One region of the Mesorhizobium sp. M0698 genome, then DNA from elsewhere that is predicted to be linked to it. Evidence: predicted binding sites of a transcription regulator. Region 1 holds the regulator's gene; each other region holds the start of a gene.
What was found. Region 1 encodes LexA, which represses DNA repair genes until DNA is damaged. Its sites were predicted from a motif close to TGTTCNNNNTGTGTTCNG; they were not measured.
Positions count from the first base shown of each region.

Region 2: the regulator LexA is predicted to act here: its motif matches at 6,884-6,901, upstream of NKI16_RS19410 (helicase-related protein).
Region 3: the regulator LexA is predicted to act here: its motif matches at 5,302-5,319, upstream of NKI16_RS04245 (single-stranded DNA-binding protein).

Region 1 is NZ_JAMYPQ010000011.1:167,780-177,397, forward strand. It holds gene moaC (cyclic pyranopterin monophosphate synthase MoaC) at 1-351, shown strand, start outside; gene NKI16_RS21840 (molybdopterin molybdotransferase MoeA) at 351-1,556, shown strand; gene NKI16_RS21845 (hormone-sensitive lipase) at 1,564-2,394, opposite strand; gene kynU (kynureninase) at 2,491-3,738, opposite strand; gene lexA (transcriptional repressor LexA) at 4,184-4,918, shown strand; gene NKI16_RS21860 (ComEC/Rec2 family competence protein) at 4,912-7,377, opposite strand; gene gltX (glutamate--tRNA ligase) at 7,473-8,894, shown strand; gene gltA (citrate synthase) at 9,074-9,618, shown strand, end outside.
Region 2 is NZ_JAMYPQ010000009.1:120,364-129,981, forward strand. It holds gene NKI16_RS19385 (ABC transporter permease subunit) at 1-628, shown strand, start outside; gene NKI16_RS19390 (amino acid ABC transporter ATP-binding protein) at 625-1,395, shown strand; gene NKI16_RS19395 (CarD family transcriptional regulator) at 1,475-2,056, opposite strand; gene fdxA (ferredoxin FdxA) at 2,425-2,763, opposite strand; gene NKI16_RS19405 (RNA-binding S4 domain-containing protein) at 2,912-3,298, opposite strand; gene NKI16_RS19410 (helicase-related protein) at 3,311-6,718, opposite strand; gene phbB (acetoacetyl-CoA reductase) at 7,448-8,173, opposite strand; gene NKI16_RS19420 (acetyl-CoA C-acetyltransferase) at 8,278-9,462, opposite strand.
Region 3 is NZ_JAMYPQ010000001.1:860,531-870,148, forward strand. It holds gene uvrA (excinuclease ABC subunit UvrA) at 1-2,181, opposite strand, end outside; gene NKI16_RS04220 (hypothetical protein) at 2,878-3,276, opposite strand; gene NKI16_RS04225 (ATP-dependent Clp protease proteolytic subunit) at 3,273-3,878, opposite strand; gene NKI16_RS04230 (SRPBCC family protein) at 3,905-4,429, opposite strand; gene NKI16_RS04235 (ArsR/SmtB family transcription factor) at 4,426-4,740, opposite strand; gene NKI16_RS04240 (cupin domain-containing protein) at 4,823-5,212, opposite strand; gene NKI16_RS04245 (single-stranded DNA-binding protein) at 5,421-5,933, shown strand; gene NKI16_RS04250 (OsmC family protein) at 6,057-6,482, shown strand; gene NKI16_RS04255 (MarC family protein) at 6,491-7,120, opposite strand; gene NKI16_RS04260 (hypothetical protein) at 7,195-7,725, opposite strand; gene NKI16_RS04265 (helix-turn-helix transcriptional regulator) at 7,812-8,639, shown strand; gene gyrA (DNA gyrase subunit A) at 8,787-9,618, shown strand, end outside.

The DNA.
Region 1 (9,618 bases):
GGCGACGTGCTGGGCACCGCGCGCATTGCCGGCATCATGGCGGCCAAGAAGACGCATGAACTGATCCCGCTTTGCCATCCGCTGCTGCTGACCAGGATATCTGTCGATATCGAGGCGGACGCCGCGCTGCCCGGCCTGAAGGTGACAGCATTGACCCGCGTCACCGGCAAGACCGGCGTTGAGATGGAGGCTCTGAGTGCCGTCTCGGTCGCTTGCCTGACCATCTACGACATGGCCAAGGCGGTCGACCGCGCCATGGTCATCTCCGGCATCAGGCTGGTTGAAAAGACCGGCGGCAAATCCGGCGACTACAAGATCACCGGAGACGGGGCCACCGAGGCAGGCCGATAATGGCGCTGGTCCCAGTTGCCGAGGCGCTCGAGCGCCTGCTGGACGGCGCAGCAGCGCTGCCGGGCGAACGCGTCGCACTGCTGGATGCCGCCGACCGCGTGCTGGTGGAGCCGGTTGTGGCGCTCCGCACCCAGCCGCCGTTCAACGCCTCCGCCATGGACGGCTATGCCGTGCGGGCGGCCGATATCGCGTCCGTACCGGCAAAGCTTTCGGTGGTCGGCATGGCGCCGGCCGGACGCGGCTTTGCCGGAACGGTGCAGCAGCGGCAGGCCGTGCGCATCTTTACCGGCGCGCCGCTTCCCGAAGGCGCCGACACTATCGTCATCCAGGAGAACGTCCGCGATCTCGGTGGCGGCAGCGTCGAAGTGACGGAACCGACGGTGCAGGGGCGCAACATCCGCCGCCTCGGGCTCGATTTCGCCAAGAGCGATGTCCTGCTGCCCAAAGGCCGCCTGCTCGACCCGGCGGCCTTGTCGCTGGCGGCATCGGCCAATCACCCCGAGGTGCGCGTGGTCAAACGGCCGCTGGTCGCCATCATCGCCACCGGCGACGAATTGCTGCCGCCGGGCAGCGATCTTGGCCCCGACCAGATCATCTCCTCCAACGCCTATGGTGTCGCCGCTGCCGCACAGTCGGTCGGTGCGCGCGCGCTCGACCTTGGCATCGCGCCGGACCGCAGGGAGGCGATCGCTGCGCTGGTTGAAAAGGCCGTGAAGGCTGGCGCGAACGTCATCGTCACGCTGGGCGGTGCCTCGGTCGGTGACCACGACTTCGTGCATGACGTGCTGACCGGGCAAGGCATGACGCTCGATTTCTGGAAGATCGCCATGCGGCCGGGCAAGCCACTGATGTTCGGGCGGCTGGGAGACATTCGCTGCATCGGCCTGCCCGGCAATCCGGTGGCAAGCCTGGTCTGCACTCAGCTCTTCCTGAAGCCGCTGCTGGCGCGGCTCGGCGGCCGCGCCTTTCAGCAGGATATACGTCGGGCACGGCTCGGTGCCGCCATGCCGGCCAACGATCTCAGGCAAGATTATGTGCGGGCTGTTGTCATAGATGACGCCGGTACGCTCGTGGCGACGCCGTTCGGCATCCAGGACTCCTCGATGCTGAAAATGCTGGCCGATGCCAACGGGCTGATCGTTCGCGCGCCGTTCGCGCCTGCCGCAGCGGCGGGCTCCCCCTGCGACGTGCTGATGCTACGCTGAACCTGCCTCACTCCGAGATCAAGGTCCGGGTCAGCGGATGGTCTGGATCGGCCAAACCGTCGATGATGTTGAAATGATGCCGGTCAGGCTCGACGACCGAGCTGGTCGCGGTACCCAGGCCGATCCAGATGTTGGCCAGCAACGCGCTCTGACGCAGGAATTCGGCGCGCTCGCCGCCGCCGGCCCAGCAGGTCAGGCGGGCCTTGTCCATCGGGCGCAGCAGCACCGGGCTTTCGGCCTGCGCCTCGGCCTCATCGATCGCGATCGTCTTGTTCATGCCGGTGCGCATGATCGGGCGCAAATCATGCACCCCCGAGATCGACACCACGTGACGAACGCGCCGGACGACTTCGGGCGCCAGCGGCGTCGTCGCCGTAACCATCCGGCTAACAAGATGGCCGCCGGCCGAGTGCCCGGTCAGCATCAGCGGCCCTGGGACCATCGCCGCCGCCTTGCCGATCGCCGCGCCGACTTCCTTGACGATGCCGCCAATGCGTATCTGCGGACAGAGCGTGTAGGACGGCATCGCCACCGCATAGCCGCGATCAACAGGGCCAGCGGCAAGATGCGACCAGAAATTCTTGTCGAATTCCATCCAGTAGCCGCCATGAACGAACACCACGAGTCCCTTGGGCTTGATGGCCGGCAGGAAAAGATCGAGCCGGTTGCGTGGGTTGTCGCCATAGGCCATGTCGAGCCGCGCCCTGCCCTCGGTCGAAAGCACGTCGCGGAAAACCCGCGCGGGCTCGATCCAGGCCGCCGGCCAGCGATCGCTGCCGGCTATGTTGGCGCCGTTGGCATAGGCGTTGTCCCAATCGGCAATGTGACGTTCGAACACCCTGCGCCCTCCCTGGCAATATGGCCTTGCAACGTAGCCGTGAGCATCGCGCGGCACGTCGTCGCCAGCCTCACGATTCCAGCTCTCGCATCAATCTCAAGTGACAGCTGCTTTGATGGCGAAGCGCGCATCCTTCCACGCACCGGTGCGCAGGATATCCTCAAGCACTTTGACGGCCTGCCAGACATCGGCATAGCCGACATAGAGCGGGGTGAAGCCGAAGCGCATGGTCGATGGCGCGCGAAAATCGCCGATCACGCCACGTTCGATCAGCGCGCGCATGACCTGGTAGCCATGCTCATGCATGAATGAAATCTGGCTGCCGCGTTTTTCCCCATCGCGCGTGCTTTCGAGCGTGAGCCCGTAAGTGCCGCACTTTGCCTCGACAAGCTCGATGAACAGATCCGCCAGCGCGATGCTCTTCTTGCGCACCGCCGTCATGTCGACATCGTTCCAGATGTCGAGCGCGCCCTTCAGCGTGCGCATCGACAGGACCGGCTGGGTGCCGCACAGAAACCGGCGGATGCCGGTGCCGGCCGCATAGCCTGGCTCGAAGGCGAAGGGCCGTGCATGGCCCCACCAGCCGGTGAGCGGCTGCTGGATGTAGGAAAGATGCCGCTCAGCCGCATAGATGAAGGCAGGCGCGCCCGGGCCGCCATTCAGATATTTGTAGGTGCAGCCAACGGCAAAATCGGCGTTTGCCTTGTCGAGCTCGACTGGCATCGCGCCAGCGGTGTGGCAGAGATCCCAGACGATCATCGCCCCGGCTTCCTGAGCCCTGCGCGTCAGCGCCGGCATGTCGCGCAGTTCGCCCGACTTATAGTTGACGTGGTTGACCAGCACCACGGCGGTGCGTTCGTCGATCAGCTCTTCGATGGTCGGCGCGTCGACCCCCGAGAGGCGCAGCAGCGTATCTTTTCGCGTCGAAACCACACCCTCAGCCATGTAGAGGTCCGTCGGAAAACTATCGCCCTCGGCGACGATGACCTGCCGCTCCGGTCGCATGGCCATGGCGGCGTGCAGCAGCTTGTAGATGTTGACCGATGTCGTGTCGCAGACCACCGTCTGGCCGGCCGCGGCACCGATCAGGCGCCCGAGCTGGTCGCCAAGTTCAAGCGGCATGTTGAACCAGCCGGCCGTGTTCCATGCGCGGATGAGATCATGCGACCATTCTTCGGTCGCGGCCTTGTGCAGTTCATCGAAAGCGGCACGTGAAGCAGCTCCTAGCGAATTGCCGTCGAGATAGATCACTCCTTGCGGCAACACAAAGCGGTCGCGCATCGCGCGCAACGGATCCGCGGCATCCATCGCCTTTATGGCCACGAGATCGGGAATTCCTGTCATGATTTGTCTGCTCCCCCAAGATCCAACGCAACGCCGGACACGCATCGACTGTTCTTCCATTACCTGGTTGCGCGCAGCAAGGCTCCACCGGCGAGAAGCAGCCTGACCAGGCGGTGGAAACCGGGACTTAACCCGAGGTTGGCGTTTTGAATTCGTTTCGTTCACGGTGCATTGACCAGACCGCACAGTCGATACGGGTTCAATTCCGTGCCTTTTGCCGACCGACGGCCGATGTCAGTGCTGCCTTCTGGGAAGCCAGAAGGCGCAAACGAAAGCAGAATCAAGGGGATGACGCTCGCGACGGTGAAAATGCGGCATTCCGGTAGGGGCGTGGTTTGTTTCCCAAGCCTTAACGCATTCATTAAACTTTAAACAGTTGCGGAACACAACTGGAACAGATAGTGTTTGTTCTGGGTTTGTTTTTCTGATTCTGTTGGGGGTCGCTATGCTGACACGCAAACAACACGAACTGCTTATGTTCATCCACGAAAGGTTGAAGGAAAGCGGTATTCCGCCCTCCTTCGACGAGATGAAGGAGGCGCTCGACCTGGCTTCCAAATCGGGAATCCATCGGCTGATTACGGCGCTGGAGGAGCGCGGCTTCATTCGCCGTTTGCCCAACCGGGCCCGTGCGCTGGAGGTGCTGCGCCTGCCTGACTCGATCGCCCCCGGCCTCAATGCGGCACGCAAGTTCTCGCCGAGTGTCATCCAGGGTAGTCTTGGGCAAGGCGCCCCTCGGCAGGGCAAGCCGACATCGTCGCGCGTCCCTGCAGCCGGCAATGACGACGATGTCGTCGCCGCCGTTTCGATCCCGGTGATGGGCCGCATCGCCGCCGGTGTGCCGATCGATGCCATCCAGCACCAGACGCATTCGATTTCGGTGCCGCCGGATATGATCATGGGCGGCGAGCATTATGCGCTCGAGGTCAAAGGCGATTCGATGATCGAGGCCGGCATTTTCGACGGCGACACGGTGATCATCCGCAATGCCGATACGGCGAGCCCCGGTGAGATCGTGGTGGCACTGGTCGACGAGGAGGAAGCGACGCTGAAGCGGTTCCGCCGCAAGGGCGCCTCGATCGCCCTGGAAGCCGCCAATCCGGCCTACGAGACGCGCATCTTCGGACCAGACAGGGTCAAGGTGCAGGGCAAGCTCGTCGGACTGATCCGCCGCTACTGAGCTCCGCCCTTGGCGCCGGCTTTGGGGTTGTCGGCCCTGCGGTATGGCGGCAGGCCCCGTGCCGCGCGTGAAAATTTCCGCTGCACGTGCCAGGGCCGGTATGATTTTTCGACCGCGAAACGGATTTCGGCGCGCGTTGCCGCTTGTGGATCGAAGTAGACGGCGGCACTTCCCGCGCGCGCCAGTTGCCGTTTGGTGACGACGAGGACCAGCCGGTCGTAGTAGCAGGGGTTATGGGCGGTGGCGTCGTCGATGACGATCAAGCTGGCAAAGGCGCAGGCTGGCCGCGCAGTATCGCGGTCCTTGGCTTGCGCGATGATCGCGCCGGATGGATGCCTGGCAAGGCAGAGGCCGTCCGTGCAAATGAACGGCATGCCCGGCGGTAGGTCGGCCGGATCGGCAATGTCGAATTGCGGGTCGTTCTTTCCAGGTGTTTCCGGCGCGACGATAGCCTCTGATGTGAGCGCGCGTTTCCAATTGTCGATGGCGAACTCATTCGGGCGTGCCCGGTTGACCGCGAGTTCACCGCTGCCGATCGGCAGCGCCACCAGCCGTGCGTCCTCCGAGACCAATACGTCGGGTATGCGTGTCTGCGTTGTCGTCAGCAAGCCGGCGAGCGCAAAAGGAAGTGCCGCCAGCCGCAGCCACGTCGTCGCCATGCTGGCAATGACGAGGGCGATCGTCACCAGAAGGACGGATCTCAGCGAAATCAGCCCGACCGCATCGATCGGCGAGCGCTCCGAGATCCACCCGGACAGGGCGATCATCGCCGTCAGCCCCTTGCCCATGACATAGAGGAAAGGGCCATCCGCACCGAACGGCATCGCCAGCGCGCTGAGAACGGCGAAGGGCATGACGACCAGTGAGACGATGGGCATGATGGCCAGATTGGCGAACAGGCTGAGCGGCGCCACGCGCTGGAAATGCCATATGGCGAAAAGCGCCGTGGCGCTCCCTGCAATGATCGATGTCATCGCCAGACCGCACATGCCCAGCAGGACCTTTCGAGTGGCAAAGCGTAGCGGCGACCGCCGCGGCGGCGGCGTGGTGGCCCTGCCGGCGCGGTAATCGGACCAGCCTGCATAGGCGCCGACAAGGGCCGCCGTCGCGGCGAAGGACATCTGGAAACTCGGACCGACCACCTCGTGCGGCGACACCAGGATGACCGCGATGGCCGAGATCGCCAGGTTGCGCATGGTGAGCGCGGCCCGGTCGAACAGCACGGCGATAAGCATCACCGCCAGCATGATGAAGCTGCGTTCGGCCGCCACGACAATGCCGGAAAAGACGAGGTAGGCCGCAATCGAAAAAAGCGCGGCGGCCGCGGCATATTTCTTGACCGGCCGTCGCGATGAGAAATCGGGAAACAGCGCAAAGGCACCCCGCAGCAGCGCCATGATGGTGCCGGCGACCAACGCCATATGCAGCCCCGAGATGGAGATGATGTGGTAGATGCCGGTGCGCCGCATCGCTTCGTTGATCTCCTCGGGAATGCCGGCGCGCACGCCGACGATCAGCGCAGCAGCAATTTCGCCCTCGGCACCGCCGATGCGGCTGCGGATATGGTCGGCGATGGATTCGCGCGCGTCTTCGATCGCGGAAGAAAGCTGCGCGCCAAGCGGCATGCTGCCCGACGACACGACTTTCGGATTGCCAAGAAAAAAGCCGCTGCCGCCGATACCGGCGAAATAGCTGTCGAAGGAGAAATCATAGCTGTCGGGCCGCACCGGGCCGGTCGGCGGCAGCAGCCGCACATAGCCGGTGATCTCGGAACCGGCGGTCAGCTCAGCCGGTATCTTCATCGCCGAAACGCGGACCCGTTCCGGCATGTAGCGCAGTGTCGGCCTGGCCGTTGAGATCACATCGATTGTCAGCCTGATGCGGCCGCTCGCCATGGGCTCGTACGATACGACGCGACCCGTCAGCCGCGTCGAGATTTCGGAGCCGAGCATATGCGTTCCGACACGCCATGTCTCGAACTTGGCGGCAAGTACGCCAAGCGCGCAGAGCAGCGCCACCATGAAGCACAGGCGCGTCCTGGGCCATGACCGCGAGACGACGGCACAAAGGGCCGCGAGGAGCGCGATTGCGATCGGCTGTGGAAAGGCCGGCTCCACCGACAGCCCGAAATATACGACCACCCCGCATGCGAGGAACACCGGCACCAGCAGGAAGGCGATGCCGCGGTCGAGTTCCAGACCGGCTGCCGTGGTTACGCTGTTGCGGATACGGGACGGTGACGGGAGGCGGAAACGCCTGGGCAGGCGTACGATGGGCTCGCCCGCGGGCACGAGAACCGTTGCTGGGTCGCTGGCCGGCAGCGACGGAGCATCGAAGCGCGGAGCGGGTAGCAATGCCGGTGCCGGCAGGACAGGCGGGGGAGCGGCAAACAGCAAGCGTTCGCTGACGCCGCTGCCAACGTCCTCGCCCTCGCCCGCACCACGGCCTCGCACAGCCATCGGGTCTGCCCCTTGCGCCTCGACCTCCTATGCTACATGAACGCGCAACGCGCGAAAGTCCGCAAACCCACTTCCTTCGCCCGCCTGAGAGTTCCATGCCCGATAAGGTCGTCACCCGTTTTGCCCCCTCGCCCACCGGCTATCTGCACATTGGCGGCGCGCGCACGGCGCTGTTCAACTGGCTGTATGCCAAGCACACAGGCGGCACGATGCTGCTGCGCATCGAGGACACCGACCGCGAGCGCTCCACCGATGCGGCAAGCGCGGCCATTCTCGACGGGCTTTCCTGGCTTGGCCTGACATGGGACGGCGAGCCGGTGTCGCAATTCGAGCGTGCGCCGCGCCATCGCGAGGTGGCCGAGGAGCTCGTTCGTATGGGCAAGGCCTATTATTGTTATGCGACGCCTGCCGAACTAGAGGCAATGCGCGAGAGCGCACGCGCCAAGGGGCTGCCTCCCCGCTATGATGGACGCTGGCGCGACCGCGACCCGTCGGAGGCGCCGCCCGGCGCCAAGGGGGCGATCCGCATCAAGGCGCCGACAGACGGCGAGACGGTGGTGCATGACCGCGTCCAGGGCGACGTGCGCTTTCCCAACAAGGATCTCGACGATTTCATTATTCTGCGCTCGGACGGCAATCCCACCTACATGCATGCCGTCGTCGTCGACGATCACGACATGGGCATCACCCACATCATCCGCGGCGACGATCATTTGACCAACGCCGCACGCCAGACCGTAATCTATCAGGCCATGGGCTGGGAGGTGCCATCGATGTCGCATATCCCGCTGATCCACGGTGCCGACGGCGCCAAGCTGTCGAAGCGGCACGGTGCGCTTGGCGTCGAAGCCTATCGCGCCATGGGCTACCTGCCGGATGCGCTGCTCAACTATCTGGCGAGGCTTGGCTGGAGCCACGGCGACGATGAGATCATGTCGATCGCCGACATGATTGCATGGTTCGACATTGGCGACGTCAACAAGGGCGCCGCCCGTTTCGACTTCGCCAAGCTCGAGGCGCTTAACGGCGTGCATATGCGCCGGATGAACGACGCGGCGCTGCTCGACATCTTCATCGCCACTCTGCCGTATCTTGAAGGCGGCCCGGCAATCGCCGCGCGCCTCGACGACAGACGCAGGGCGCAACTGCTTGCCGCTTTGCCGGGCCTGAAGGAGCGCGCCAAGACGCTGGTCGAACTGGTTGAAGGGGCTGCATTCCTTTTCGTCGAGCGGCCGCTGCCGGTCGACGAAAAGGCGGCGGCGCTGCTCAGCGGTGAGGCGCGCACGATCCTGCGGGGCGCTCATGCGGCACTAGCCACGGTTTCGGAGTGGTCTGCCGCCTCAGCCGAAGCCGCGATCCGCGACTATGCGCAGGCCGCCGGCCATAAACTCGGCGCCGTGGCCCAACCTTTGCGCGCCGCGCTCACCGGCAAAAGTACCTCGCCAGGTGTCTTTGATGTGCTGGCCGTGCTTGGCCGCGAGGAAAGCCTGGCGCGGATCGCTGATCAAATCGATTAGCAAACTGGCCCAAGAAGATTGGCATTGAAAGGTGTGTTTCGCAGTGCAACATTGGGTCTTGGCCTAATCTGCCGCGCAGATTCAATTGCGGGCGCAAATGTGCGTATTCCGATGCTTTTGACGTGTTGGGTTCAGATATTTTGCCTTTGCCGGCCTGAGGAAACAAAAAGGAGTTTGCTATGACCGAACCTGCGACAAAAATGGAATTTGGCGGCAAAACCCAGGCATCGACGGCCAAGCTGGAACTCGGCGGCAAAACCCATGAATTCAAGATACGAAGTGGTTCGGTAGGACCTGACGTCATCGACATCGGTTCGCTCTACAACACCGCCGGCGTCTTTACCTACGATCCCGGTTTTACGTCGACGGCGAGCTGCGAATCGGAAATCACCTTCATCGATGGCGATGCCGGCATTCTTTTGCACCGCGGCTACCCGATCGACCAATTGGCCGAGCACGGCGACTTCCTCGAAGTCTGCTATCTCTTGCTCTATGGTGAACTACCGACCAAGGCGCAGAAGGACGATTTCGACTACCGGGTGACGCGCCACACCATGGTGCATGAGCAGATGTCGCGCTTTTTCACCGGCTTCCGCCGTGATGCGCATCCGATGGCGGTGATGTGCGGCGTGGTCGGCGCGCTGTCGGCCTTCTATCACGATTCCACCGATATCTCGGACCCCTATCAACGCATGGTCGCGTCAATGCGGCTGATCGCCAAGAT
Region 2 (9,618 bases), on a different contig from region 1:
TGCACTGATCTTCACCGTGCCGTTGACGCTGCTGTCGTTTGCATTCGGTCTTGTCCTAGGCCTGGTTGTGGCGCTTGTCCGGCTGTTCGGTCCCAAACCGCTGGTCGCCGTGGTCCGCTTCTACGTCTGGATCTTCCGCGGCACGCCGCTTCTCGTGCAACTGTTCCTTATCTTCTACGGCCTGCCATCGGTCGGCATCCTGCTCGACGCCTTTCCGGCAGCACTGATCGGCTTCACCTTGAACATCGGTGCTTATTCGTCGGAAATCATCCGCGCCGTCATCGGTTCGGTGCCCAAGGGCCAGTGGGAAGCGGCCTATTCGATCGGCATGACCTGGGCCCAGGCAATGCGGCGCACCATTCTTCCACAGGCGGGGCGCGTCGCCGTGCCGCCGCTGTCCAACACCTTCATCTCGCTGGTCAAGGACACTTCGCTCGCCGCCGCCATCACCGTGCCGGAGATGTTCCAGGCAGCGCAGCGCATCGTCGCCACCACCTATGAGCCGCTGATCCTCTATGTCGAGGCAGCGGCCCTCTATCTGGCCATGAGCTCCGTGCTGTCGGCCTTGCAGGCGCGGCTGGAAACGCGGCTCAACCGTTATGGCGGCTTCCTGGAGGCGCGCGCATGATCGGCCTCACCAACATCGAAAAGCGTTTCGGCGACAATTTGGTGCTGAAGGGCGTGACCGTCACCATCGAGGAAGGCAGCGTCACGGCGCTTGTCGGGCCGTCGGGCGGAGGGAAGAGCACGCTTTTGCGCTGCATCAACCTGCTCGAGCTGCCGACTTCAGGCACGGTACGGATCGGCGACGATGCACTCGAATTCCACCCCGGCGGCAGGGTCTCGACCAGGGATATCCAGCGACTGCGGCTGCAGACCGGCATGGTGTTCCAGAATTTCCAGTTGTTTCCGCATCGCACTGCGATCGAGAACATCATGGAGGGGCTGGTGACGGTGCTGAAATGGCCCGAGGAGAGGGCGCGCGAACGGGCGCTGGCCCTGCTCGAAAAGGTCGGCATGGCGCACAAGGCCGATGCCTGGCCGGCGACGCTGTCAGGTGGCCAGCAGCAGCGCGTGGCGATTGGCCGGGCTCTGGCGCCTTCGCCGAAAGTCCTGCTCTGCGACGAGCCGACCTCTGCACTCGATCCGGAACTGGCGCAGGAGGTGGTCGACGTGCTCGGCAAGCTCGCCAGCGAGGGCACGACCATGGTGATGGCGACGCATGATCTGCGGCTCGCCTCCAAGATCGCGCGGGAAGTGGTGTTCCTCGATGCCGGCAACATCGTCGAGCAAGGCCCGGCCGCGGTGCTGTTCAGCAACCCGGAACGCCAGCGGACCAAGCGGTTCATTGCCACGCTGAAGCACGAGGCGGAAAGGGAGGGCGGCGAAGGTTAGATATGCCCGTCGCCGGTCAGCTAAGACAAAAAAAACCCGGCGCAAGGCCGGGTTTTTCTGAATTCGAAAGCAAAAAAGCTCAGGCGGCTTCTTCCTGCTCGGCTTCCTCGTTGTCGGCCTTGGCGCCGCGCTTCGGGCCCTTGTTGAGGTTCACCTCGATGAGGCGCACCGCTTCGGTCTCCGACATGCGGTTGACGGCCGCGATCTCGCGGGCCATGCGATCGAGCGCCGCCTCGTAGAGCTGGCGCTCGGAATAGGACTGCTCCGGCTGGTTATCGGCGCGGTAAAGGTCGCGCACCACTTCCGAGATCGAGATCAGATCGCCGGAGTTGATCTTGGCATCATATTCCTGGGCGCGGCGTGACCACATGGTGCGCTTGACGCGGGCGCGGCCCTGCACGACCTTCAGCGCGCGCTCGACATAATCCTCTTCCGACAGCTTGCGCATGCCGATCGAGGTCGCCTTGGCGACCGGCACCTTGAGGCGCATCTTGTCCTTCTGGAAGTCGATGACGAACAGCTCCAGCTTGTGGCCCGCGACTTCCTGCTCATCGATCGAGACGATCTGGCCGACACCATGCGCCGGATAGACGATGTACTCGCCGGTCTTGAAACCGTGGCGCGCTGCGGTGGACTTCTTCTGCGGGGTGATCGTTGCCATTACGCCCTGAACTCCTTGTTGTGGTACCGGCATCGTGCCGGCCCGAACTCGTGCGACCGGGGTGACCGGTCCTTAGCCACACAACGATGAACTCACCGGAAAGGCCAGGACCGGCAAATCGCAACATTGCGACCGCCTGCCCCAGATCGCTCTGGTCCGGATTGAGAAATTCACCTTTCAGTGATTTGGGGCGTTTGCGCCATAAATCGACGTTGTGTCACCGGCATGTTTGGTTGATATAACACAAAAAGTCGGAAGAATCAAGGTTTTGCTGCACGCGCGAAGGCCACGCGCCGTCGCCGCCTGTCAAGGCAGTTAATGTATCACGTCTGTTACGCGGCGTCAGGCCGCCGCAGCCGGCAGGCTCGTCAGTCGCCTTCGCCGGGCTCGGCGGAGAAATATTTCTCGAACTTGCCAGTTTCGCCATCGAAATTTTTAGCGTCGGCCGGCGGCTCCTTCTTGGCGGTGATGTTGGGCCATTTGTCGGCATATTCGGTGTTGATCTGCAGCCATTTGTCGAGGCCCGACTCGGTGTCGGGCTTGATCGCGTCGGCCGGGCATTCCGGTTCACAGACGCCGCAATCGATGCACTCGTCCGGGTGGATGACGAGCATGTTCTCACCTTCGTAGAAGCAGTCGACCGGACAGACCTCGATGCAGTCCATGTATTTGCATTTTATGCAATTGTCGGTCACGACATAGGTCATTGGTCGGCTCCGGGACGTCCCATTTTATTGGGCTTTTTTGGTGAGGTAACGCCTTTGTCCGCTGGTGGCAAGGGCGGCCCCTGCCAGCGGTGCCGCGGTTTCCGGAATGAAATTCCGGAAGGCCGGCAAAGCGGGCGTTCGACCTTGCTCAATCGTCGCCGAGCAGGTGGTCGGTCTGGCGGCGTTCCTTCTTCGTCGGGCGACCGCTGCCGGCCTCGCGCAACGGCGGCACCGCATCCGGAAGCGCCTCGCCCTTGGGCGCGGGGGGCGGCGACATGTCCTCGTAGAGCAGGCGGGCCTCTTCGGCCGGGCCACGCCGTACGCCGGTGCCAAGGACTTTCCAGACGAAGATCCGCCGCTCCAGCGTGATGGTCAAAACGTCGCCCGGCCGGACCGTATCGGAGGCCTGCGCTGCTTTGTCGCGATTGATGCGGACGCGTCCGGCGACGACCAGCTTGGCTGCCAGCGTGCGCGATTTTACCGCGCGCGAGAAGAACAGCCACTTGTCGATGCGCTGGCGGGCATCAGTGACCATTGGACGAGCAGCCTACTTCTTCAGCTGGTCGCGCAACGCGGCGAGCTTGGCGAAGGGCGAGTCCGGATCGAAGCGGACCGGGCGTTCCTCACGCGGCTTTGGCTGGAAGGCGGGCTTTGCGCCTTGGGCGCCGCCTTTGCCGTCCTGTCGGCCAGCCTTCCAGTCGGGCCGGTTTTCGCGCCGGTCCGGGCGTTCACCTTGCGGCTTGCCGGCGCGCTGTTCTGCCGCCTCGCCTTGCGGCCTGGGCTTGAACTTGCTGCGATCGAAGCGCGGCTTGCCGGCGCCGTCGCGCTGGTCGTGGCGCCCCTGACGGGCGGGCCGGTCGCCCGGCGCCGGTTGCCCGCCGGCATCTGCCGGCGCATCGCTGCGGCTGTCCGGCCCAGCTTGACCATTGCGCGCGCGATTGTCCCGATGATTGTCCCGGGGGCGGTTGTCATGCTGGCGATGACGCGGGCGCTGGTCGAAACGACCCTGCCGCCATAACAGGACAGGTTTTGGCTCCTCCGCTTCTGGAGCAGCTTCGCCGGAGACGGCTTCCGCCGTCGCTGCAGGTTCGGCCGGCGATGCTTCCGTAGTGTCGGAAACCGGCGGTTCTGCCGATGCCGCAGCCTCAGTTTCCGCCCCAAGTTCCGCCCTTGGCTCGGCCGCTGGTTCCGCAGGCGCTTCAGCAGTCGCCTCCGCGGCGGGCCGGGTCTCTTGCGTGACTTCTGCCGCAGCTTCAGGGGCTGGAGCTTCCGCGACAGGCTCTGCCGTCGCTTCGGTCACAGCTTCGGCCGCCGCCTCCGCAACAGGAGCCGCATCCGACACAGGTTCCGAAGCCTCCGCCGGCGGCTCTGCCGCGGCAGATGCTTCCGCCATCCTCGCCTGCTCGACTCGCGCAGCCTCTTCCGCCGCCTGCTTTGCAGCGGCAGCTTCACGCGCGGCATTGTCCTGTGCTTCGAGCCGCGCCTTGACCTCGGCCGCCGGTTTGGCATCGGCGCGATAGCCGAGACCCTTCAGGATCTCTTCCATGTCGTCGGCGGTGGCGCCGAGGATCGACATCATCGGCGGCGTCACCATGAAGGACTGACCGTCATAGGCGCCGTCGGGGCGAGGGCCGAGGCCCGGCTTCCAGTTGGTCGCCGGCCGGATCAGGTCGGCCAGCCGTTCGAGAATATCGACGCGTACAGCACGCCGGCCAAGATTGCGGTAGCCGGCAAGCTTGTAGAAGGTCTTGTCGAAGGTCGGATCGATGACCACCGAGGTGCGGCCGGAGGCCAGTGCGTGAACGACATCGCCGAAGCCGGGCTTGTCCTTGCCGTCGTTCCTCAGCGCCCACAGCAGCGTTATCAGCCCGGCCGGCGCCGGCTTGATCAGCGCCGGGACGAAGACATGGTAGGCGCCGAAGCGCACGCCGAGACGGCGAAGCGCCGCGCGGCCTTCCTGGTCGAGGGATTTCATCTCGTCGGCGATGTCGCGACGGTTGATGAGGCCGAAATGCTCGACGAGCTGGAAAGCAATGCCGCGGCCGATACCGGTGATCTGCTCGGCATTCTTGAGATCGACCAGCGGCTTCAGCAGGGATTCGATCTGGAAATTGACGAAGCGCTCGGCGCGCGCCGCAACCTTGTCGCGTGCCGGGCCGGTGAGTTGCTCGTCGGCGAGCAGAACGAGACGCGGCTTCAAAGCGTCTTCGCCGGCAACCAACGTGCCGATCGGGGCGCCGATCCAGCGCAGCGTGCCATCCGAACCCAGCGCAATGTCGCCATTGGCAGAGGCGCCGAAACGCTCGGCCCGCGCTTCGAACTCGGCGGCAAGCGCCTTCTGCGCCGCCGCCCGCACCGCCTTGGCATCCTCGCCGCCGGCGCTCTGGTCGGCGGTGAAGCGGAAACCCTGCAACTCGCCGACGTGATGGCCTTCGACGAGGACGGTTCCGGTTGGGCTGATTTCGGCTTCAGGCATCGTGTTTTCTCTAAGGCGCCGCATGAGGACGGAAGTCCTGCGGTCTACAAAACGTTTCGTCAACCGCTCATGCAGCGCATCCGACAATCTGTCTTCGATTTCGCGCGTCTTTTCCTGCCAGTGTGCCCGATCGGCCAGCCAGCCGGGCCGGTTGGAAACGAAGGTCCATGTGCGGATCTGGGCAATCCTGTGCGACAGCGTGTCGATGTCGCCTTCGGTTGTGTCGGCACGGCGCACCTGCTCGGCCATGTAGTTCTCGTCGACATGGCCATGCCTGGCAAGGTCCATGTAGATGGAGGCGATCAAGTCGGCATGCTGGGCCGGCGCGATCTTCCTGTAGTCGGGCAGCGCGCAGGCTTCCCAAAGCAGCGCCACGCGCCTGGCATCGGTGGTGAGTGCCCGGACGTCGTCGTCGCGCGACAGATGCTCGAGCGCCTGCGCGTCTACTGCCGGCAGTGCGCGAGTCAGGCCTTCTACCGGGGCGTTGGTCTCGATCGAGCGCTTCAGCGCATCGAGGCTGGCGAAATCGAAATGCGCGGTACGCCACTGCAGCACTTTCACCGGATCGAAATCATGCGCCTCGATCTTGTTGACCAGTTCATCATCCAGCGGATCGACCTGGCCGGTGACGCCGAAGGTGCCGTCGCGCAGATGCCGGCCGGCGCGGCCGGCAATCTGGCCGAGCTCGGCCGCCGTCAGGTTGCGGTACTGGTAGCCGTCGAATTTGCGATTCTGGGCGAAGGCGACGTGGTCGAGGTCGAGGTTGAGGCCCATGCCGATGGCGTCGGTGGCGACGAGGTAGTCGACGTCGCCCGACTGGAACAGCGCCACCTGGGCGTTGCGGGTGCGCGGGCTGAGTGCGCCGAGCACGACGGCGGCACCGCCCTGCTGACGGCGGATCAGCTCGGCAATGGCGTAGACCTCGTCGGCCGAGAAGGCGACGATCGCGGTGCGCCGCGGCAGGCGGGTCAGCTTCTTCGAGCCGGCATAGGCAAGATGCGACAGGCGTGGTCGGGTCACCACCGACACGCCCCGCAGCAGGCGCTGCAGGATGCCGTGCATGGTGGCCGCGCCCAGCAGCAGCGTCTCCTGCCGGCCGCGCAGATGCAGGATGCGATCGGTGAAGATGTGGCCGCGTTCGAGATCGCCGGCGAGCTGGACCTCGTCGATGGCAACGAAGGCGGCGTCGGTCTCGCGCGGCATCGCTTCCACGGTGCAGACCGAGTATTTCGCGCCAGCCGGCTGGATCTTTTCCTCGCCGGTGATGAGCGCAACCTTATGGGCGCCGACCTTCTCGCAGACGCGCGCATAGACCTCGCGGGCAAGCAGCCTGAGCGGCAGGCCGATGACGCCGCTTTCGTGCGCCACCATGCGTTCGATGGCGAGGTGGGTCTTGCCGGTGTTGGTCGGGCCGAGCACGGCCGTCACGTCTCGACCCGACAGGATCAGCGGTTCAGTGTGTTTCGGATAGATGTTCATCGGCCTGGAAATAAGGCTCTCTGCCTCGCATTGTCGGGAGCGCGCCCATATTGGCCGCGTATGACAGGCGACACATAGGGATTTCGGGCACGAAGCGAAAGCGGAATATGCCGAGGGCAGGCCGATTGGTTCGTTCGAGCCTCAAATCTGTTCCCGATTAACAGTTGGAACGAGTCTGGAACGAATCAGCGACGAATCACTGACTCGCGCTGATTCAGGGTTTGTTCACGGCTACATCTGGGTTTTCTTTCGGCGAATCTCACCACATGCTGAATCACGGAAACTGGCCCGATTTATGCAAGCGGCATCCAAGCGAGCATTGCGGTTAACCTTTGCCGGTGAATGGTCGTGGCCGGCCAATCTGCTTCGCACAACGTTATGAAATTATTGATGTTTCCTAACGCGCTTTAATCATTTCGAGGGTGTTTTCAGCTCTCGCCGTTAACGTTCCGCTCAAAGCCGGAACGAATCGGCGACGAATCAGAGATAGCCGAAGTTTCTTGGTTTGTTCACCGCAGCATGTTGTGTTGTGAACAGCTTTTCCACCTAGAATCCACAGGCTGCCGGGCGGTTTTTGCACAGGCTGCGAGTTTGCCGTTAACCTTTGCGTGCCGGATTGGGGCAGCGTGCTGCATCGAGATCTTGCAACGGGAAGACCGCTATAGAAACGGGCCGTTTTGCAGGCCCGTTCGTCCAAGCGCGTATCTGTCTCAACGTAAAGATAAACGATCAGGCGATGTACTGGCCGCCATTGGCTGATATGGTCGAGCCGGTGATGAAACCGGCATCGTCGGAAGCGAGGAAGACGACGCAGCGCGCGATTTCCTCCGGCTCGCCGAGACGGCCGACCGGGATGTGCGGGATGACGCGCTCGTTGAGGACCTTCTCGTCCATTGCCTTGACCATCTCGGTGGCGATGTACCCGGGGCAAATGACGTTGACGGTGATGCCGGCGCGCGCGCCTTCCTGGGCCAGTGCCTTGGTGAAGCCGATATCGCCGGCCTTCGAGGCCGAATAATTGACCTGGCCGGCCTGGCCTTTCTGGCCGTTGATCGAGGAGATGGTGATGATGCGACCGAACTTGCGGTCGCGCATGCCGCCCCACAACGGATGCGTCATGTTGAAGACGCCGGAAAGGTTGGTGTCGAGGACCTCTTTCCATTGCTCGCGCGTCATCTTGTGGAACATCGCGTCGCGAGTGATGCCGGCATTGTTGACCAGCACCGAGACGGGACCGAGATCGGCTTCGATCTGTTTGATGCCGGCGGCGCAGGCCTCGTAGTCGGCGACGGACCATTTATAGACCGGGATGCCGGTCACGGCCTTGAACTTTGCCGCCGCTTCTTCATTGCCGGCGTAGTTTGCGGCGACCGAATAGCCGGCGCTTTTCAAGGCGACCGATATCGCCGCGCCGATGCCGCGCGACCCGCCTGTGACGATTGCAACCTTTGTCATATGTCCTCCCGGGAAATGCAGATGACTGAGCGTTGAAGCGGTGGGGTTTGCCCTCTATTCCCTACTCGCTTTGCGCCAGCATCCTATTCGTATCGCTTATCTCATCACAATGCTTCCACGCACATGGCAACACCCATGCCGCCGCCGATGCACAGCGTGGCAAGGCCTTTCTTGGCACTTCTGCGGCGCATCTCGTAGACCAGCGTGTTGAAGATGCGGGCGCCCGAGGCGCCGACGGGATGGCCGATGGCGATGGCGCCGCCATTGACGTTGACGATGGCCGGATCCCAGCCCATGTCCTTGTTGACGGCGCAGGCCTGCGCGGCAAAGGCCTCATTGGCTTCGACCAGATCGAGGTCGCCGACCGACCAGCCGGCCTTGGCCAGCGCCTTGCGCGAGGAGGGGATCGGTCCCGTCCCCATGATCTGCGGGTCGACACCGGCGGTCGCCCAGGAAACGATACGCACCAGCGGTGTGATGCCGCGCCTTGCGGCTTCCGCTTCGGTCATCAGCACCACGGCAGCGGCGCCGTCGTTGATGCCGGAGGCATTGGCTGCCGTCACCGTGCCTTCCTTGTCGAACGCCGGCTTGAGCTTGGTCATGGCATCGATTGTCGCGCCGTGGCGGATGTATTCATCCTGGTCGACTACGGTGTCGCCCTTCCTGCCCTTGACTGTAAAGGCAACGATCTCGTCCTTGAATTTCCCGGCTTTCTGCGCGGCCTCGGCCTTGTTCTGGGAAGCCAGTGCGAACTGGTCCTGGTCGTCGCGGGTGATCTGGAACTGGCGGGCGACGTTCTCCGCGGTGTTGCCCATATGATAGCCGTAGAAGGCATCGGTCAGGCCGTCCTTTATCATGGTGTCGATCAGCTTGAAGTCGCCCATCTTGACGCCACCGCGCAGATGTTGCGCATGCGGAGCCATCGACATCGACTCCTGGCCGCCGGCAACGATGATCCTCGCGTCGCCCTGGGCGATCTGCTGCATGCCGAGCGCGATGGCGCGCAAGCCCGAGCCGCAGAGCTGGTTCAGGCCCCAGGAGGTCGCCTCCTGCGGTACGCCGGCAGCCATTGCCGCCTGCCGCGCCGGGTTCTGCCCTTGAGCGGCGGTCAGGATCTGGCCGAGGATGACCTCGTCCACCTCCTTGCCGTCGACGCCGGCACGGACCAGCGCTTCCCTGACGGCGACGGCACCCAATTCATGGGCTGGGGTGTTGGCGAAGGCGCCGTTGAAGGAGCCGACGGGCGTGCGCGCCGCACTGGCGACAACGATGGCGTTGGAAGCGGACATGTTCTTCTCCAGGCTTTCGGGGAACGATTTCGGGTGCCGTCGGGGACTTTTCTTGCCCTTTCCACAACCCGAGTCAAACCCGAAATGGGCATGGCGTTCCTCCGCGGCAAGCAGGCCGCGCGTCGCTGCGATGACGGCCCATCCGTGCTGCGCAGC
Region 3 (9,618 bases), on a different contig from region 1:
GCCGGTATAGGTTGCAGGGTTGGAGCGCGGGGTGCGCCCGATCGGCGACTGGTCGATATCTATGACCTTGTCGAGGAATTCCAGCCCCTCGATTCGGTCATGCTCGGCCGGATGCTCGCGCGAGCCCATGATGCGGCGCGACGCCGCCTTGAACAGGGTCTCGATCAGGAAGGTCGACTTGCCGCCGCCGGATACGCCGGTGACGGCGGTAAACGTGCCGAGCGGGATTTCGGCGGTGACGTTCTTCAGGTTGTTGCCGCGCGCGCCGACGACCTTCAGCCGGCGGTTCTTCTTGGCCTCACGCCGCACAGCCGGCGTCGCCACTTCGAGCTCGCCCGACAGATATTTACCGGTGATCGAAGCGGGCGTCGCCATGATCTGCTGCGGCGTGCCCTGGGCGATGATGTGGCCGCCATGAATGCCGGCTGCCGGGCCGATATCGACGACATAGTCGGCGTGCAGGATGGCGTCCTCGTCATGCTCGACGACGATGACCGTATTGCCGATGTCGCGCAGATGCTTCAGCGTGTCGAGCAGGCGGGCATTGTCGCGCTGGTGCAGACCGATCGACGGCTCGTCCAGCACGTAAAGTACGCCGGTCAGGCCGGAGCCGATCTGCGAGGCAAGACGGATGCGCTGGCTCTCACCGCCTGAAAGCGTGCCGGAGTTGCGCGACAGCGTCAGATAGTCGAGACCGACATCGTTGAGGAAGCGCAGCCGCTCGCGGATTTCCTTGAGCACGCGCACCGCAATCTCGTTCTGCTTGTCGTTGAGCGAAGCGGGCAGATCGGTGAACCACTGGTCGGCCTTGCGGATGGACAGCTCGGTGACCTCGCCAATGTGCTTGCCGGCGATCTTGACCGCGAGCGCCTCGGGCTTCAGCCGATAGCCGCGGCAGGCCGGGCAGGGCGTGGCCGACATGAAGCGCTCGATCTCCTCGCGCATCCAGGCGGATTCCGTTTCCTTCCAGCGGCGCTCGAGGTTGGGGATGACGCCCTCGAAGGTTTTCGTCGTCTTGTAGGAGCGCAGGCCGTCATCGTAATGGAAGGTGATTTCGCGCTCGCCGGTGCCGTGCAGGACGGCTTGCTTTGCCTCCTCGCTCAAATCCTTGAACTTGTCGCCGAGCTTGAAGCCATAGGCAACGCCCAGCGCTTCCAGCGTCTGCGCATAGTAGGGCGAGCTCGACTTCGCCCAAGGGCTGACGGCGCCGGCGCGCAGCGAGACATTCTCGTCGGGCACGACCAGGCTGGCATCAATGGCGCGTTGGCTGCCGAGCCCGTCGCATGTCGGGCAGGCGCCGAACGGATTGTTGAAGGAGAATAGCCTGGGCTCGATCTCGGGAATGGTGAAGCCGGATACCGGGCAGGCGAACTTTTCCGAGAACAGCATGCGTTCATGCGTCTCGTTCTTCGATTTGTTGACCGAATCCTCGCCGGTCTGGCTGGCGTCGAGCGGCTTGTCGGCAAATTCCGCCACCGCCAGCCCGTCGGCCAGCTTCAGCGCGGTCTCGATGGAATCGGCGAGCCGCGTCGCCAAATCGCCGCGCACGACGATGCGGTCGACGACAACGTCGATGTCATGCTTGTACTTCTTGTCCAGCGCCGGCACGTCGGCGATCTCGTAGAAGACGCCGTCGACCTTGACGCGCTGAAAACCTTTCTTCTGCAGCTCAAGCAGTTCCTTGCGGTACTCGCCTTTGCGGCCGCGCACCATCGGCGCCAGGATGAACAGCCGAGTTCCTTCCTCGATCGCAAGCACCCGGTCGACCATCTGCGAAACCGTCTGGCTCTCGATCGGCAGGCCGGTGGCCGGCGAATAGGGGATGCCGACGCGGGCGAACAAAAGCCGCATATAATCGTAGATCTCGGTGACGGTGCCGACCGTCGAGCGCGGGTTCTTCGAGGTGGTCTTCTGCTCGATGGAGATGGCCGGCGACAGGCCGTCGATCTGGTCGACGTCCGGCTTCTGCATCATTTCGAGGAATTGCCGCGCATAGGCCGAAAGGCTCTCGACATAGCGGCGCTGGCCCTCGGCATAGATGGTGTCGAAGGCAAGCGACGACTTGCCGGACCCCGACAGGCCGGTCATGACGATCAGGCTGTCACGCGGCAGATCGAGATCGACATTCTTCAGATTGTGTTCGCGTGCCCCGCGAATGGAGAGATATTTATGGTCGGCCATCGCCGGTCGCCGCCTCAGAATCTGGAATTCGTGGGATGGGCGGGTTTTCCCGACCACCCCCTATGTAGGCAATTTCGCCGCCTTTTCGAGAGACGCCACAACTCTCGACCAAAGCGTTTAACCGCCTTTCGCGCGAACGGGCAAGCGGAAAGAACAAAGGCCGAACACGCTCCTGACAAAAGCTGCCCGTGGGGCCGGCTTCCCAAAACGTCTCGCGATCACATTTTTCGGTAATCGGCTATTCAAGGTTGACGTCCCTGCACCGTGGGGGCAGACTCCAGACGTCAACGAAGCCGGCCGTCTTTCGATGGCCTCGCGGCCTGGGGCTAGCCTGCGAGACGCCGCGGGTTATGCGATGAGCGCTTCGACGACGACAGTCGCAACGAACAGAAGGAGAGCAGAGGCATGACTCCACCGGATTGTTCCTTGAGGCTCCACGTGTCGCTGGAGCCGCGGCAGGTATAAGTGGCCAGGGTCAGGCGTTTTCGCTGCCCGCCAAACGGACCTGCTGATCCCCATAAAATCAGAGACTGCTAGTCGGATCGTCGGCTGAACGCCGCGAAGCATCCGAAATAAAAAGCCGGCAGTACACTCCCGGCAATTTGGATTTCAGATCCAAGAAGCCCCGTCAGTTGCAAAAGCAATGGCGGGGCTGTTCGTTTGAAGCGCAATATTTGTGGTTCACACTAGGCGAACTTAGCGGCTGGAGGGCCTGATCCCGCCGGTAGCGACATCGATGGTGATGCTGCCGGAAATCCGAACGTCGGTATCGCCAATCTTGAAGGTGCCGTTGCCGCTGCCTGGAGCCACGTCGTCAGGCTCAGGCTGCGGCGCTGGCTCGGCGATGCGATAATCGCTGGTCACACCGGGCAGGGCGCCCTTTTGCGAAGACGTCGAATTATCTTGGGCAAGTGCCATACCCACCAGCATGTTCGTGCCGGCTACGGTAGCGATGGCAAGGCATAACAGGCTGGATGAGCGGCTGGCGGTCATCGCCGGACTATAGTGCCGCGATAGCGGCAAGACCAGACCGATGGCGCTGAAATTGCGGGCGCTCAATCGCCTCAGTCCCGTCCGCCGGCCCGGCTCGATCATGCGGCCTGCTTGCGAGTGTCGAAAACATGGTCGACGAGGCCCCAATCCTTGGCCTCCTGCGCGGTCATGAAAAAGTCGCGGTCGAGCGTGCGTTCCACTTCTTCGTAGGTGCGGCCGCAATGGCGGGCGTAAAGATCGGTCATGCGCCGCTTGGTGCGAAGGATGCCCTCGGCATGGCGCTGGATATCGGAGGCTTGGCCCTGGAAACCGCCGAGAGGCTGATGCAGCACGATGCTGGTGTTGGGTAGCGCGATGCGCCGCCCCGGTGTGCCGGCCATCAAAAGGAACGAGGCCATCGAGGCGGCGAAGCCCATACAAACCGTGGAGACCGGGCAGCTGATATACTGCATCGTATCGTAGATCGCGAAACCGCTGGTCACCACGCCGCCCGGCGAGTTGATATAAAGCGAGACCTCCTTGTCGGGATTGTCGGATTCCAACGACAGAAGCTGGGCGCAGACCAGCGCCGAGGTGCCGTCGTCGATCGCCCCGTTGATGAAGATAATGCGCTCGCGCAGCAGCCGCGAAAATATGTCGAAGGCACGTTCGCCGCGGCTCGACTGCTCGATCACCATCGGCACCAGATTGGCAAGGCCGCTCATCGGTTGTCTCCGTTGACTGTTGTCGTTCAGGCCGCGCGCAGGAAGAGGCGCGGGGTGTTTGCGGCGATCTGCTTGTGCCTGGGAGTGCGCGCTTCAAAGGAAAGCCGGCAACCGGCGCCTGGCATCGCGATCTCCGGCACTGCTGCCCGAGCAAAACCATCATGGACGATGCGCAGATGCGTGCCGCCGGAAACGGTGCGGTCGAGCGTAAAGGTGACGATGCTGTCCACTGGGCTGTCGTTCATTGCGCTGTCCAGGGGACTGCCGGGCGGCACCTGCGTATCGCCGGGCGCCGGCCGCTCCCGCCAGGAATAGCGCAGCAGCCGTCCGGGATCCGCGTCGAGGATTTCGCACTCGATCGGCGCATTCGGCGCTTTAAAGGCAAAGCGGTTGCCGATTTCGGGCTTGATGTCGTTCGGCATCATCCAGGCCGCGAGCAGGTCCGGCACCGTCAGCGCCCGCCACACCTTTTCCGGCGGCTCGGGCAGCTCGCACTCGAACTCGATCTTGTCTGCGGCCATTTCGGCGCGTTCTTTGCCTCGGCTGGTCATTGGTCCATGTCCTTCAAAACCGTCTTGAGCCTTTCGATGCGCTCTGGCCAGAACGCACGGTAGCGTTCGATCCAGCCGAGCAGTGGCGCAAGCCCCTTCGGATCGATGCGGTAATAGGCGTTGCGACCGGCCCGGCGCTCGACCACGAGGCCGGCGCCGCGCAGCACTGCGAGATGTTGCGATACCGCCGGCTGCGATACCGGTATGCCAGTGCGCAGTTCCGACACCGTCATCTCGCCGTCGGCGAGCCGCTCATAGACGGCGCGACGCGTTGGATCCGCTAGTGCCCGAAAAATGTCTGCTTCGATCATGCCGAAAGCATAAGTCAATACTTATCGGTTTGGCAAGCCGTGTTTTTTAAGACAGGCGGTGTTTTTTAAGACAGGCGAGGTTTTACAAACTCGCTGGAAGCCAGCGTCTCACCATGTCGGGGGATCCGTTGAACGTCGCCTCGAAAACTGGTGACGCGAGCACAGCATGAATATGAAGCAATTCGGAGCCGACGTTTCGGAAGCCATGTTGCCTGTGCGCGGCAACAACAAGCGACTGTCCGGCAGTCAAGACGAGATGCTCTTCGTCGATCCACATCTCGGCCCTGCCAGCGATGACGGTAAGCACTTCCTCGACCGGGTGCCAATGTGTCGGGGCGCCAACCGCGGGTTCGACCCATTGTTCGAATATGCAAAGTTGAGTTGCGCCGTTGCAGGCCGAGACATGCATGCGGGTCTTTACTCCCGTCCGCCATTCTTCTTGCGGCTGATCGTCATGCGCAACCATCTTCATGCGTTCGCCTCGATCCCATGGTCTGTGGAAATTCGACGCCAAGACACTACTTCTTACTGACAACTATTGACAGTGCAGGGCCTCTCCTATAGAACGAAAAGAGAACAAAAACCTTGTGGGAAAAGGCAGCGACGGCAGGCAGGGATTGTCCATAGCCTGTAAGGTGCGGCGACAAAAATTCGGTTTCGGATGAGCGCGGAGAAGTATCATGGCGGGTAGCGTCAACAAGGTCATTCTGGTGGGCAACCTCGGGGCGGACCCTGAAATCCGCCGCTTGAATTCGGGTGACCCGGTCGTCAACATCCGCATCGCGACGTCGGAAAGCTGGCGCGACAAGACATCCGGAGAGCGCAAGGAAAAGACCGAGTGGCACAATGTCGTGATCTTCAACGACCAGATCGCCAAGGTGGCCGAGCAGTATCTGAAGAAGGGCATGAAGGTCTATGTCGAGGGCCAGCTGCAGACGCGCAAATGGCAGGACCAGACCGGCAATGACCGCTATACGACCGAAGTCGTGTTGCAGAAATTCCGCGGCGAGCTGCAGATGCTCGATGCGCGGGGCGAGGGCGGCGGCCAGGTCGGCAACTATGCCGGTGGTGGTGCGAGCCGCGGTTCCGATTTCGGCCAGTCCGGCCCGGGCGAAAGTTTCAATCGCGGTGGCGCCAACAAGGGCGGCGGCGGTGGTTCGTCGCGCGAGCTGGACGACGAAATCCCGTTCTGATTTCCCGGGGCGGACTGCCCTTGCGGCGAAAAGCGCCGGCACCTTGGCCACGAAATGGCGTCCCGAAAATCTGTCTTGGATTTTCGGGACGTTGTGCGTTTGAGCGGTGAAAGGACGTATCAGGTGAAGGCAAGGGTCAAATGGGTCGAGGAGCGCACTTTCGTTGGCGAGTCCGCCAATGGGCACAAGCTGGTGCTAGGCACTGCGTTCGGGCCGGAGGGCAAGACGCCGGGGCCGAGCCCAATGGAACTGGTGCTGATCGGCACTGGCGGCTGCTCGGCCTATGACGTGGTCCATATCCTCGAAAAGGGGCGCGAGGCGGTCGAAGATTGCGTGGTCGAACTCGATGCCGACCGTGCAGAAGCCGATCCCAGGGTGTTCACCCGCATTCACATGCATTTTGTCGTCAAGGGCCGGGCGCTATCACACGACAAGGTGAAGCGGGCGATCGGGCTTTCGATCGAGAAATACTGCTCGGCCTCGGCAATGATGGCCAAGACTGCCGAGATTACCCACGACTTCGAAGTCATTGAAACGACAGCGAAGTAGGGCTGTTCCTACGTCGCCATCAGCGCCTTGATGCCGTCGGCGACGAACTGCACGGCGAGCGCCGCCAGGATGACGCCGAGCAGCCTTGTCAGGATCGAACGGCCGGTTTGGCCGAGGATACGGTCGATGCGCTCTGACAGCACGAACACCAGGTAGGTGATGACGAGGCAGATGGCGATGATGCCGACAAGGGCTGTCTGCGCGCCCAAACCCTGAAACGAGCTTGAGAGCAGGACGGTCGCCGAAATCGCGCCGGGACCGGCAATAAGCGGGATCGCCAGCGGAAAGGCGGCGATGTTGTGGATCATGTCCCTGGTGATGGCGACGTCGCCGATCTTCTCCTTGCGGTCCTGCCGGCGCTCGAACACCATTTCGAAGGCGATGAAGAACAGCAGAAAGCCGCCGGCGACGCGGAAGGCCGGCAGAGTGATGCCGAAGACTGACAGGATCGACGCGCCGGCGATTGCGAACAACGCCATTACCAGGAAGGCGATGACCGAGGCGCGCACGGAGACCTGGTTGCGCTCCTCGCGGTTCATGCCGCGGGTCACGGCGAGGAAGAGCGGCGCCAGGCCGGGCGGATCGATCGTCACCAGTATGGTGACGAAGGCGTTGAACAGGCTGTCGAAGCTCGGCATGCTGACCCTCCCCGCCGGCAAAGCCGGATAACGGGATTGGTAGAGCAAAGCGGAGCCAGTGGAAACCGTGCGGATCAGGGGCTGACGGCCCGGCGCGCCAGAAACTCGACTTCGAGACGCCAGGTGGCGCCGTCGTCCTGTGAGCGTTCGCCCAGCCAGCGGAACGAATTTTCGGTGATGCGCGAAAAGCTCCAGCGCACAGCAGATCCGGTGCCGTCTGCGCCTTGCTGGATGATGGTGTCGCCCTCGGCACGGCCGAGCTGGCGGCTGTAGTACTGATTGCGCGGATCGCTCCAGAAGATGTGCCAGGCGTCAACGCCGGGATCGTAGACGCGCAACGTTGTGCCATAGAAGGTCCATTTGCCGAGCGAGGGCGAGGGGCCGGCGTCACGGGCAGGTAGGATCCATACGTCCTGGATCGCGCGGCCTTCGAGCGCCCAGCCGAAATGCACTTCGCCGCGCCCGGTCAGCACCTGACCGTCCTCGAGATGGCGCGTGGCGTCGAACGTCCAGGCGCCGACGAAGCGGCCATAAAGATTCAGTTTCTCGGCAAGGGCCGGTACGGGCCCATCGCTGTGCAGGGCCTTGGCAAAGGAATTGGACATGGCTTCGCTCTCATCTTGTCAGGAGACCGGCAAGCATAGAGGCCGACAGGGGTTCTGTGCTTGGGAAAAGTTGCTATGTTTCGGCGATGACGACGAGCGCGCACAGGCTGGCGTCGGGCCGAGGCTGGCAGGTGTCGGATGTCATCTGCACCGCCAGCGCCGCCGACAGGCCATTCGAGGAGGAGCATCGGGATTTCTGCGTTGCCGCCGTAACCAACGGCACCTTCCGCTATCGTGCGCGCGAGGGCACGGCGATGCTGGCGCCGGGCGCGCTCCTGCTCGGCAATCCCGGCACATGCTACGAATGCGGCCACGAGCATGGCGCCGGCGACCGTTGCCTCTCCTTCCATTTCGGACCGGCCTATATGGAGCGGATCGTCGCCGACGTGCCGGGCGCGAAGACGCTCGATTTCGGCACGCCGCGCCTGCCGCCCTTGCCGGCGCTGGTGCCGCTGCTTGCCGAAGCGGAGGCGGCGCGCGAGATGGCCGACGCCGGCGCGTTCGAGGAACTCGCCCTGCGCATTGCCGGTGCCGCGGTAACAGCGGCTTGCAGCGCTACGGATCGGGGACGGACGCCGAGCCGCCGTGACCAGAAGCGTGTCGCCGAAGCGGTGCGGCGCATCGAAGTCGATGCCGACCGGCCGATCTCGCTTGCCGAACTCGCCGACGAGACCGCCACCAGCCCTTACCATTTCCTGCGCACCTTCCGGCACGTTGCCGGTATGACGCCCTACCAATTCCTGCTGAGAGCGCGGCTGCACAGGGCAGCCGTGCGGCTGCGGACGTCGGATCAGACGATTTCGGCGATTGCCTTTTCGGCGGGATTCAACGATCTATCAACCTTCAATCGCCGTTTCCGGCGGCTGATGGGCGAGGCGCCGGGTACTTATCGCGCCCGCCGGCGACGCCCGTGAAAGGGTGCACGGCCATATCGTCGCAATTGGTTTATCCTTTTGAATTTGCCGCTAAAAACCACACTGGAAAACTGCCGCGATTGTTGGAGTTTCAGGCTGGCTTCCTATATAAGCACCAAGTGATTCCTGATTAGATTGTGATCCGATTTGACCGACCAAAAGACACCGCGCGGCGCCGACGGCGGCCCCACCGGCATCGAGCCGATATCCATCATCGAGGAGATGCAGCGCTCCTATCTCGATTACGCCATGAGCGTGATCGTCAGCCGCGCACTGCCGGACGTGCGCGATGGCCTCAAGCCGGTGCATCGCCGCATTCTCTACGCCGCCTATGAGAGCGGCTATCACTGGAACCGCAAATATGTGAAATCGGCACGCCCGGTCGCCGACGTGATGGGTAAATACCATCCGCATGGCGACGCCTCGATCTACGACGCTTTGGTGCGCATGGCGCAGGATTGGTCGCTGCGCGTGCCGCTGATCGACGGGCAGGGCAATTTCGGCTCGATCGACGGCGATCCGCCGGCGGCGATGCGCTACACGGAATCGCGGCTGACCAAGGTCGCGCATGAGTTGCTGGAAGACATCGACAAGGACACAGTCGATTTCCAGGACACTTACGATGCGTCCGGCAGCGAACCGAAAGTCCTGCCGGCGCGCTTCCCGAACCTATTGGTCAACGGCTCCGGCGGTATCGCCGTCGGCATGGCCACCAACATCCCGCCGCACAATCTGGGCGAGGTCTGCAACGGCGCCATTGCCCTCATCGATAATCCGGCGATCGACCTTCCGGCGCTGATGGAGATCATTCCGGGACCGGATTTCCCGACGGGCGGCATCGTGCTTGGCCGTTCCGGCATCTACAGCGCCTATTCGACCGGCCGCGGCTCCATCGTCATGCGCGGCCGCGTCAACGTCGAGGCGCGCGGCAACGATCGTGAATCGATCGTCATCACCGAGGTTCCCTATCAGGTGAACA